Regions from separate parts of the Pseudoalteromonas sp. ND6B genome, predicted to be linked through region 2. Evidence: predicted binding sites of a transcription regulator. Region 2 holds the regulator's gene; each other region holds the start of a gene.
The links. Region 2 encodes sigma-54, which starts transcription at its own class of promoters, with help from an activator protein. Its sites were predicted from a motif close to GTTGGCACGNNNNTNGNNT; they were not measured.
Positions count from the first base shown of each region.

Region 1 (2,207 bases), on a different contig from region 2:
AAAAGAGGTGGTTTTAATATGTTGCAATTTGGGCTTACAATCATCAGCTCGGACGGCATTCTAAGTGATCTAGAGCGAAGTGAAGATTATACTTTGGTTTGTATTTTACTATGAAGCCACAAAATGCCTCTGCACGGCAAGAGCAGATCCGCTCAACAGTCTATTATTTGAGTTAAATGGGACTGGTGGGGTAAAAAACGCAAAATGCGGCATAGCTTAAAAGCAAATGCCGCAAAGGGAGATTAATTAAAATGCTGAGCAGTTAGTGCTGTTTTATAGTAAATAACTCATAGCCTTTTAATGCAGGCACTTGCGCAGCAAGTTGAGTTTCTTGTTGTGCGATTTCAACAAAGTCACCACACAGTGTATTTGCACGCTGTTCAAGTTTTTTTGCATGGAGCTCTACTTTTTCTTCTATTTGTGCGCCCATATTTTCCATGCGCTCTTCAAAGGCTTGCATGTCGCCACCTGAACCCATTAGCTCAGAGCCTAATGCTACTAAAATACTGCCCATTGATTGCATTACGGCCGACTCAACGGCAGTTTCTATTTGTTGTTCAAACTGCTGTTCAAAGTTTTCACCAAACTGAGAGAAGCTTTGCTGGCCCATGACAAATGTACCTTGTTGGTAAAAGGTACCCTCTACTTTTTGTTGAATATCGTCCATTAAGGTAGCAATGTTATCGAGGCCATCAATATTAAATGCATTGGCGACTTCTTCTAATGCAACGCCCGCAATTTTAACGCCATCAAGTGCAATGTTGGCTACTTCAGGTAATTGCGCGCGTAAATTATCTGTGTAGTTGGTCAGTGCTTGGCGCTGAGCGCTATTTAATGCTACTTGCTCGCCATTGATCGACAACTCACCTTGAGTGGTAAAAGTCATACGTTGATTGTTGGCTTTAAAAATTTCTAATTCACTTGGCTTTATACGTACATCGTTTTTAAACTCAACTTTACATTCGTCGTTACTAAATGAAATTGAAGAGCTGTTATCGTTATGAGCCATGGCGACGGGGGCGCACATAATTGCGCTAACTAATAATAATTCTTTCATGTTTATTCTCTGTTTTTTGCTGATGATAATTAACTTATAACAAGTTTGGTGCCAATAGTTTTTAGTGTTTAAAAACAGTGATTTGTGATTTTTAAGGTGCTTTGAAGCTGAAAGTAAAGTCATTGAAAAAGCTAAAATTTGGTCAAAATAACCAATAATCAAATGCTAATAAATAAAATTTATCGATACGATAAAAAACTCTCACTTTCCACAATTCAAATTTAGCGCTATTTATTCACAATACTGACACAGAGACTATTTAGGATAGCGATGTGGCTTTATTTTGACGTAAATTTGTACAATGAATTTGCGTTGAACATTTTAATTTCACCAATTATCGCGATACAAGAATCCGTAATTGGTCTCAAACACTTTATGGAGTGGGTTGTGGGTAAGACATTTAGTTACGATGCGCTAGATGATGATTTTGTTGAAGACGAATACGAAATGGTCGGGCGTAATCAACACGACAAGAAAAAGCAAAAGGTGAAAAGAAAGTTAGAGGATTACCTTGAGCAAAAACGCTTGCGTAAAAACCTAGGTGAAGATGACTTAAACGATTATATTGATTAGGTTGTCGCTAGTACAAATCAGTGCCGACATATTAGCTTTTAACTGCTACTTAGGTAGTATTTAAAGCTCTGTGGGTTGGTAATAAAGAGGCTTTATGCCTCTTTATAATTTTTAAGCCTCAAACTTTAGCTGCGAGCAATGCTTTTTCAATTACTTTTTCTAGTTTTTCAGGTTTAGTAAAGGGCGCGTAGCGCTTAATGGGTGAGCCATCTGCATTAATCAAAAACTTTGTGAAGTTCCACTTAATTTTTCGTGTTAACAACCCCGGTAATACAGATTTTAAATAGCGAAAAACCGAATGTGTATGCTGACCATTAACGTTCACTTTTTCTGCGATTAAAAAACTAACTCCGTAATTGATTAAACAACCTTGCGCTATTTGATTCGCGTCTCCGGGTTCTTGCTGGCCAAATTGGTTACACGGGAAACCTATAATGACTAAACCTTGGCTGGCATACTTTTCGTGTAATGCTTGCAATGACTCGTATTGATAGGTGAATCCACACTCACTTGCGGTATTTACTATTAACACAACTTTACCTACAAACTCTTTAAAATCGATAGGTTGGCCTTGCAG
Region 1 is NZ_JQFL01000049.1:19,589-21,795, forward strand. It holds gene ND6B_RS08050 (YggN family protein) at 263-1,057, opposite strand; gene ND6B_RS0119290 (PA3496 family putative envelope integrity protein) at 1,445-1,630, shown strand; gene ND6B_RS08045 (glutathione peroxidase) at 1,749-2,207, opposite strand, start outside.
Region 1: the regulator sigma-54 is predicted to act here: its motif matches at 1,095-1,113, upstream of ND6B_RS08050 (YggN family protein).

Region 2 (2,207 bases):
TGCAGTCCTGACAGATAAGTGAGCTTAGTTTCATAGTGTTAGTGTCGAGCAAGTTTCTCTTTGTGTTTAATTACTTGACGATCTAGCTTGTCAATGAGCGAGTCTATAGCGGCATACATATCTTGATGCTCAGTAGAGGCAAAAATCTCAGCGCCACTTACATGAACGGTTGCTTCAGCTTTTTGGTTTAGTTTTTCTACATCGAGAATAACGTGCACATTCGTTATGTGATCAGTGTGCCTCTGTAACTTCGAAAATTTACTATTTACGTAGTCTCTAAGCGAGTCGGTAATATCTACATGGCGACCAGTTAAATTCAGTTGCATAAACATTTTCCTCTTTGTTGTACGCCTTAAATCAAACTTTTACGTTGATTAGACGGGGGAATAGCTAGAGATTCGCGATATTTTGCTATAGTTCTCCTCGCTACTTTAATTCCTTGCTCTGCCAATATATCTGCAATTTTACTATCACTCAATGGTTTAGCTGAGTTTTCTGCAGCGATTAATTTTTTAATTAATGCACGTATTGCTGTTGATGAACATTCGCCACCATTTTCAGTACTTACATGGCTTGAAAAGAAATATTTAAGCTCAAAAATGCCACGTGGTGTATGCATGTATTTTTGCGTAGTAACACGCGATATAGTCGACTCATGCATTTCCACCATTTCAGCCACATCGTTAAGCACCATAGGCTTCATAGCCTCAGGACCGTGTTCAAAAAAGGCCTGTTGCTGTTGCACAATACAGTTGGTTACTTTAAGTAGCGTGTCATTTCTACTTTCTAAGCTTTTTATAAACCATTTAGCCTCTTGTAAGTGCGAGCGAATAAACTGGCTATCACCACTTGATTTAACCGTACGCGACATAGCTGCATATTGGCTATTTACTCTGATCTTAGGCATGCTATCTGGGTTTAATTCAACTACCCAACGACCTTTAACTTTCTTAACCGACACATCAGGAATAACGTATTCAGACTCTTCTCTAACAATAGTGTCTGCCGGTTTTGGGCTGAGCGTATGAATCAACGTCATGATTTCTTTAAGCTCATCTTCTTTAAGCTTTGTTTTTTTCATCAACGTGCGATAGTCACGTGCAGCAAGTAAATCAATATGATCGGTTAAGATCATTTTTGTTTCGTTTAAAAAAGGTGTGTCTTTATCAAATTGATTTAGCTGAATACACAAGCACTCTTGTAAACTACGCGCGGCTATTCCCACTGGATCAAATAGTTGAATACGCTTTAGTACCGCTTCTATTTCGTCAAGTTCAACTTCATCTTCGCCGTCGTTTTCTTGGTTAAAGCTTTCTAATATTTCTTCACAGCTAAGGGTTAGAATCCCTGAGTCGTCCACAGCTTCTACAATTGCAATAGCTATCGCTTCATCGGTAGGACTAAACGGCGTCAGTTGAAGTTGCCACATTAAATACTCATGCAGCGTTTCAGTCGAAGAGCCTTGATAAATAGATTCATCTTCTGGCATTGGGCCCGATGAAGAGGCAGGCGCAGCGCTCATATATTCATCCCAAGTAACATCCATAGCCATATCATCGCTAATGGTGTCTTTGGTCATTGCTTCGCCGCTATCTTGCTCATACTCGCTAGGTTTATCGTCAGCTGAGGCACTTAGCGTTAAGTCATCGTTATCGGCTTTTTGTTCGTTTTTACCTGCAGTGTCTTCGCTGTAATCGTGTTCTTCAACTTCAAGCAAGGGGTTGCTATCGAGCGCTTCTTGAATTTCTTGCTGGAGATCCAATGTACTGAGTTGCAATAAGCGAATTGCTTGTTGCAACTGTGGAGTCATTGTAAGTTGCTGGCCCATGCGCAGCTGTAATGATTGCCTCATTTATCTCTAACAATCCTTTTAAATTACGGTCTGTTGACCTTTACGGATTAAAATTTGTTCAAACTAGGGGCGGTTTAATTGCGGCGCGAGGTTTGTAACCTAGTGGGCTAAGTCAAAACCGAGCAAAGCTTCCGCGTCCTGCTCACGCTCCTTACCTACATCCATGTAGGCAACAAAGAGTAAATCGTCCCTAGGCAGAACCCGAAGGGCAGCGCCTGTTTGGCATTGATGCTGCGTTATCGCCTATTTATGGGGAATACCACACCACATAGGCTCTGCCTTGCCTAAATACCAAACAGACTGCTGCAAATTCAACCTTGAAAGGTCAACAGACTAAGTATGATTAATCTTAGCA
Region 2 is NZ_JQFL01000080.1:29,394-31,600, reverse strand. It holds gene ptsN (PTS IIA-like nitrogen regulatory protein PtsN) at 1-34, opposite strand, end outside; gene hpf (ribosome hibernation promoting factor) at 39-326, opposite strand; gene ND6B_RS01835 (RNA polymerase factor sigma-54) at 353-1,852, opposite strand.

Region 3 (2,207 bases), on a different contig from region 2:
AAACAATTTTTAACCAGTACGCACCCAGAACTACTTGATGTGAGCTTTTGGAAACAAGCACAACAAAATATAAAAAATGGAAAGGTGAGTCATATTTATCCCTATCCTACAGCACAGCGTTTTATCCATTACTGGTAAACGTTAAGGACACACAATGAATATAAGTAAAATAGATTTAAATTTACTGGTTTACCTCGATACATTACTGCGCGAATGTAACGTTACTCGTGCTGCTAACCAGCTTAGTATTACTCAACCGGCAATGAGTAATGGACTTAAACGCCTACGTAACCTTTTTAACGATCCTATTTTAGTGCGTACCAGCGATGGTATGGTGCCGACCGAGCGCGCTATTGAGTTACAGCCTGTTATTCGCGGTATTTTGATGACGCTTGAAGAAACGCTAGCACCTAATCGCGAATTTGAAGCTAAACAAAGTAAACGCGTGTTTAGAATTATGGCCAGTGACTATGCAGCCAGTACCATGGCACCGCGTTTATTAGGGAAATTACATGAAGAAGCCCCAGACACCACATTAGATATTTTAACGCCCAGCGATGTAACTTTTCATGATGTAGAAAACGGTAAAGTAGACATGGCAATTAACCGCTTCGAGAACTTACCGCAATCGTTTCATCATAAGCGAATTTGGAAAGATAGCTTTTGCTGTTTAGTAAGATCCGACAACCCTATTATTGAAAACTTTAGCCTAGATAGCTATTTAAAAGCCCGTCATATTTGGGTAAGTAAAACAGGCTTTGGTGTTGGGGTTGGCATGGATCCAAAAGATGTGCAAAAGCTGGGTTGGGTTGACGAAGCGCTCGCACATTTTGGGAAGCATCGAAATATTGCCACGTTTACTCGTAACTACCATGTTGCGATTCATTTAGCGAAAGAAAAAAACCTCGTGGCGACTTTACCTTCAAAAGCGGCCAATATTTATGTAGACGATCCGGGGCTTAAAATACTTGAACCACCCTTTCCAATTCCACCATTTGAACTTGATATGATATGGAGCCCTTTGTTACACAGAGATGCTAGCCATATTTGGTTACGTCAAAAAGTGGCCGAAGTAGCTGAAGAGCTTAAATAACCTTCTTACATGCTTTTATGTAAATTTTGCTTGCTAGCAGCATGTTAGCAAGCTTACCTAGACCTCCCCATAATAATAAAACCATGAAAAACAATTAGTTAAAAAATAAAACCGCGTTGGAATGCCGCTTGCTTAGTTATCTACGTATTTTAAATTAACAGAGGTCATTATTATGAGCACCCATCAAGGACAAGAGATAAATCATATCACCGACATTATCCAAGTAATGAATAGCGGTATCGACTTTTACGAAAAAGCACAAGATAAAGTACAAGATCCTAGCGTAAGTGCATTATTTCAGCGCATGATCGACGCCCGCAAAGTAAGTGTTGAAAGCTTACAACCCTATGCAATTAATCAACAAGGTGCACGTGAAGATGGCTCTTCGTTCGCGGTAGAAGCACGCAGAGCATTTACCGCTTTACTCAGTACATTCACTAGCGATAACGACCAAACCTACATTAAAGAGCTTGAAGAAGTAGAAGATAAAACCTTAGAAGAAATCAAAACAGCGTTAAAAAAGCCTCAATCACATGATTGTGAAGCGGCGCTGTCAAAGGTATTGCTTACCATGCAAAGCTGTCATGCTGAAATGAGTAAAATGCAAAAACATTAAGTTTAAAAACTATAAAAGGGCCTTGCGGCCCTTTGGTTGTTAAATAACAATAGGAGAGTTATTAATTAAAAGCGGTATTCTGCACCTACGTAGTAGTAAGCACCGTTAAAACCAAATGGCGCTGAACGACGAGAGTACTTAAATACCCCATCACTGCTGACAATGGTATTACCTTGAGCATCTACAATAGTGCCTGAACGTGAATTACCTATGGTGTTTTCATCTGGATAAACATCAAATAAGTTATTTGCGCCAATATTTACCGATAAATTATCAGTTACAAAGTAATTAACTTTAATGTCAGTTAAAATTTCAGCACCGTAAGTCTGGCGGCCGCCATCTTCAACTGTATACTCACCAAAACGATTAAGTGATAAATTAACAGTCCAATCGTCACGGCGATAAAGCGCACTTAAGTTAATGCGATCTTCTGGTTGCCATTCTTCAATGATAGAAATTTCTTGATCAGAAAACACATCATCGACTGGCACGGTTTCA
Region 3 is NZ_JQFL01000009.1:31,327-33,533, reverse strand. It holds gene aceK (bifunctional isocitrate dehydrogenase kinase/phosphatase) at 1-138, shown strand, start outside; gene ND6B_RS16370 (LysR family transcriptional regulator) at 155-1,093, shown strand; gene ND6B_RS16375 (ferritin-like domain-containing protein) at 1,266-1,709, shown strand; gene ND6B_RS16380 (TonB-dependent receptor plug domain-containing protein) at 1,775-2,207, opposite strand, start outside.
Region 3: the regulator sigma-54 is predicted to act here: its motif matches at 1,209-1,227, upstream of ND6B_RS16375 (ferritin-like domain-containing protein).

Region 4 (2,207 bases), on a different contig from region 2:
TACTCAACATAAATCACTCCATCGAACGCCTTGCGATTAATTGCTTGCTGTTTGATCAGTCGTTTGATTAAGCGCACGGGTAGTCAGGGTAACGCGCCTGTCAAAAAAGTTATCTTCAAGGGTGTTACTATTTGCTATGCTTTGTTGCTCGCCAAACGCTTGTGCGCTTAAACGTGTATGGCTAATCCCCTGTTTAATTAAGTAACTTTGTACGGCGTTTACTCTGGCTTTTGACAGTAATAAGTTCGCTTGCTCTGCACCGCGCTGATCGGCAAAGCCACTTAAATCGAGTGCGAGTTGCGGTTGGCTTTTTAATAACGCTACCAATTGATCAAGCTGCTTGGCAAAATGAGGAGCAATATCGCTAGAGCCTGTTTTAAATTGCACTGTCATTGCCAATAAATTATTAAGCTGCGATTGAGTTAATTGCTCATTTTGTTGCGCCAGTAGTTCAAGTTGCGCCTCTAGGTGACTGTTATGATTAAGTACGTGCTGGTAGTCGTTGGTTTTCTCTGCCATTACAGTTAAAGCTTGCTGCTGCTCAGCAATGGTTTGCTCAGCCACCTTGGCATCGCCAATCAAACCACCAGCAAATGCGCCTACAAACGCGCCGATTGGCCCACCAACAACACCACCAATAATGGCACCGGTGCTCAGGCCAACAAGTGTTTCTTTTTTTGCTTCTTTTGATGGGGTATCCGCAGCAAATACTGGCGTACAAAAAGTGCTAACAAGTGTGAGTGCGATTAATGTTTTCTTCATGGTCTATTCCTTACTATTAATAATGGTTGGCAAGCTATTGGTTGGCACTTGCGTTGTATTGGTAATTTCAATAGCTGTATTAAAACACCATGAAGTGGCAATAAAGGGGAGTAAAAATGGCAAACTGCTGAGCAATTGTGGCAAAAAAATGGCAATTGTGTTTTTAACCGTACTTAGCGCAAAAACTTCGCTATAGTGCGCCTAAGTCAATATGAGTAATTAAAAAATGAAAAAAATAGCTATCGTTGAAGATGAAACTGCCATTCGCGAAAACTACATAGAAATGCTGAGCGCTCAAGGCTATCAGGTAAGTGGTTATGAAAACCGCACTCAAGCAGAAGTAGCTTTTAAAGAAGCACTCCCCGATTTAGCCATTGTTGATATTGGCTTAGGCCATGAAATAGATGGCGGCTTTTTACTGTGCCAAACACTGCGTTCACTTTCTAAAACCTTACCAATTATTTTTTTAACCGCTCGCGACAGCGAAATAGACACCGTATGCGGCCTGCGCATGGGCGCCGATGACTACTTAACCAAAGACATTAGCTTAGCGCATTTAGCCGCGCGTATTGGTGCGCTATTTCGCCGCATGGAAGCATTAGAGCAACCCGCTGATGCCAACGCATTAATAATTCGCGGTCAACTAACACTCGACACGCAACGCATGCAGGTGCTTTGGCAGCAACAGTTGGTTGATTTAACCGTAACTGAGTTTTGGATGCTGCATTCACTCGCCCAACGACCTGGCCACGTTAAAAGCCGTAATGAGTTAATGAGCGATGCTAAAATTTATGTAGACGACAGTACCATTACCTCTCATGTAAAACGCATTCGTAAAAAGTTTATAGCACTCGATAGCCAGTTTGACTGCATTGATACCGTGTATGGCATGGGTTACAGGTGGGAGCAACCCACATGCTGAGATTTGGCCTACGCAGTAAATTTATTCTGCTTTCGTGCTTTTTATTTTTGTTGCCATGGTTAGGCTATGAGTACGTATGGGAAATGGAAAAGTTTTTACGCCAAGGCCAAGAAAAAACGCTCGTAGGTACTACACGCGCACTGGCAACGGCCCTGCACGAACGCCCCGCTTTATTTGACGAACAAACCAACTTTTTAGATCAAGTTGTAAAAGGCCGCGATCTCTATGCTTATAATTTAAAAAGCCCAATTCAGCTCGATGGCAAACTCAGCGATTGGGACGCTTACCAATCGCTATTTTGGCTTTATGACAAACGTTACTTACAAACAGCCGATGATAACCATCAACTGAGCAACTTATCATTTAGCCACATGGTGGGTAAGTTTGATAATTACTTATATGCGCTCTTTAACGTCACTGACGATGCTTTAGTTTACCGTGCCAAAAACAGCCTCAGCATTACCAATAATGACTATGTAAAAATTGGCCTAAAAAACCCTGATGGGCAATTTAATACTTATAT
Region 4 is NZ_JQFL01000014.1:131,853-134,059, forward strand. It holds gene ND6B_RS14600 (marine proteobacterial sortase target protein) at 1-10, opposite strand, end outside; gene pdsO (sortase-associated OmpA-like protein PdsO) at 37-762, opposite strand; gene pdsR (proteobacterial dedicated sortase system response regulator) at 989-1,684, shown strand; gene pdsS (proteobacterial dedicated sortase system histidine kinase) at 1,678-2,207, shown strand, end outside.
Region 4: the regulator sigma-54 is predicted to act here: its motif matches at 788-806, upstream of pdsR (proteobacterial dedicated sortase system response regulator).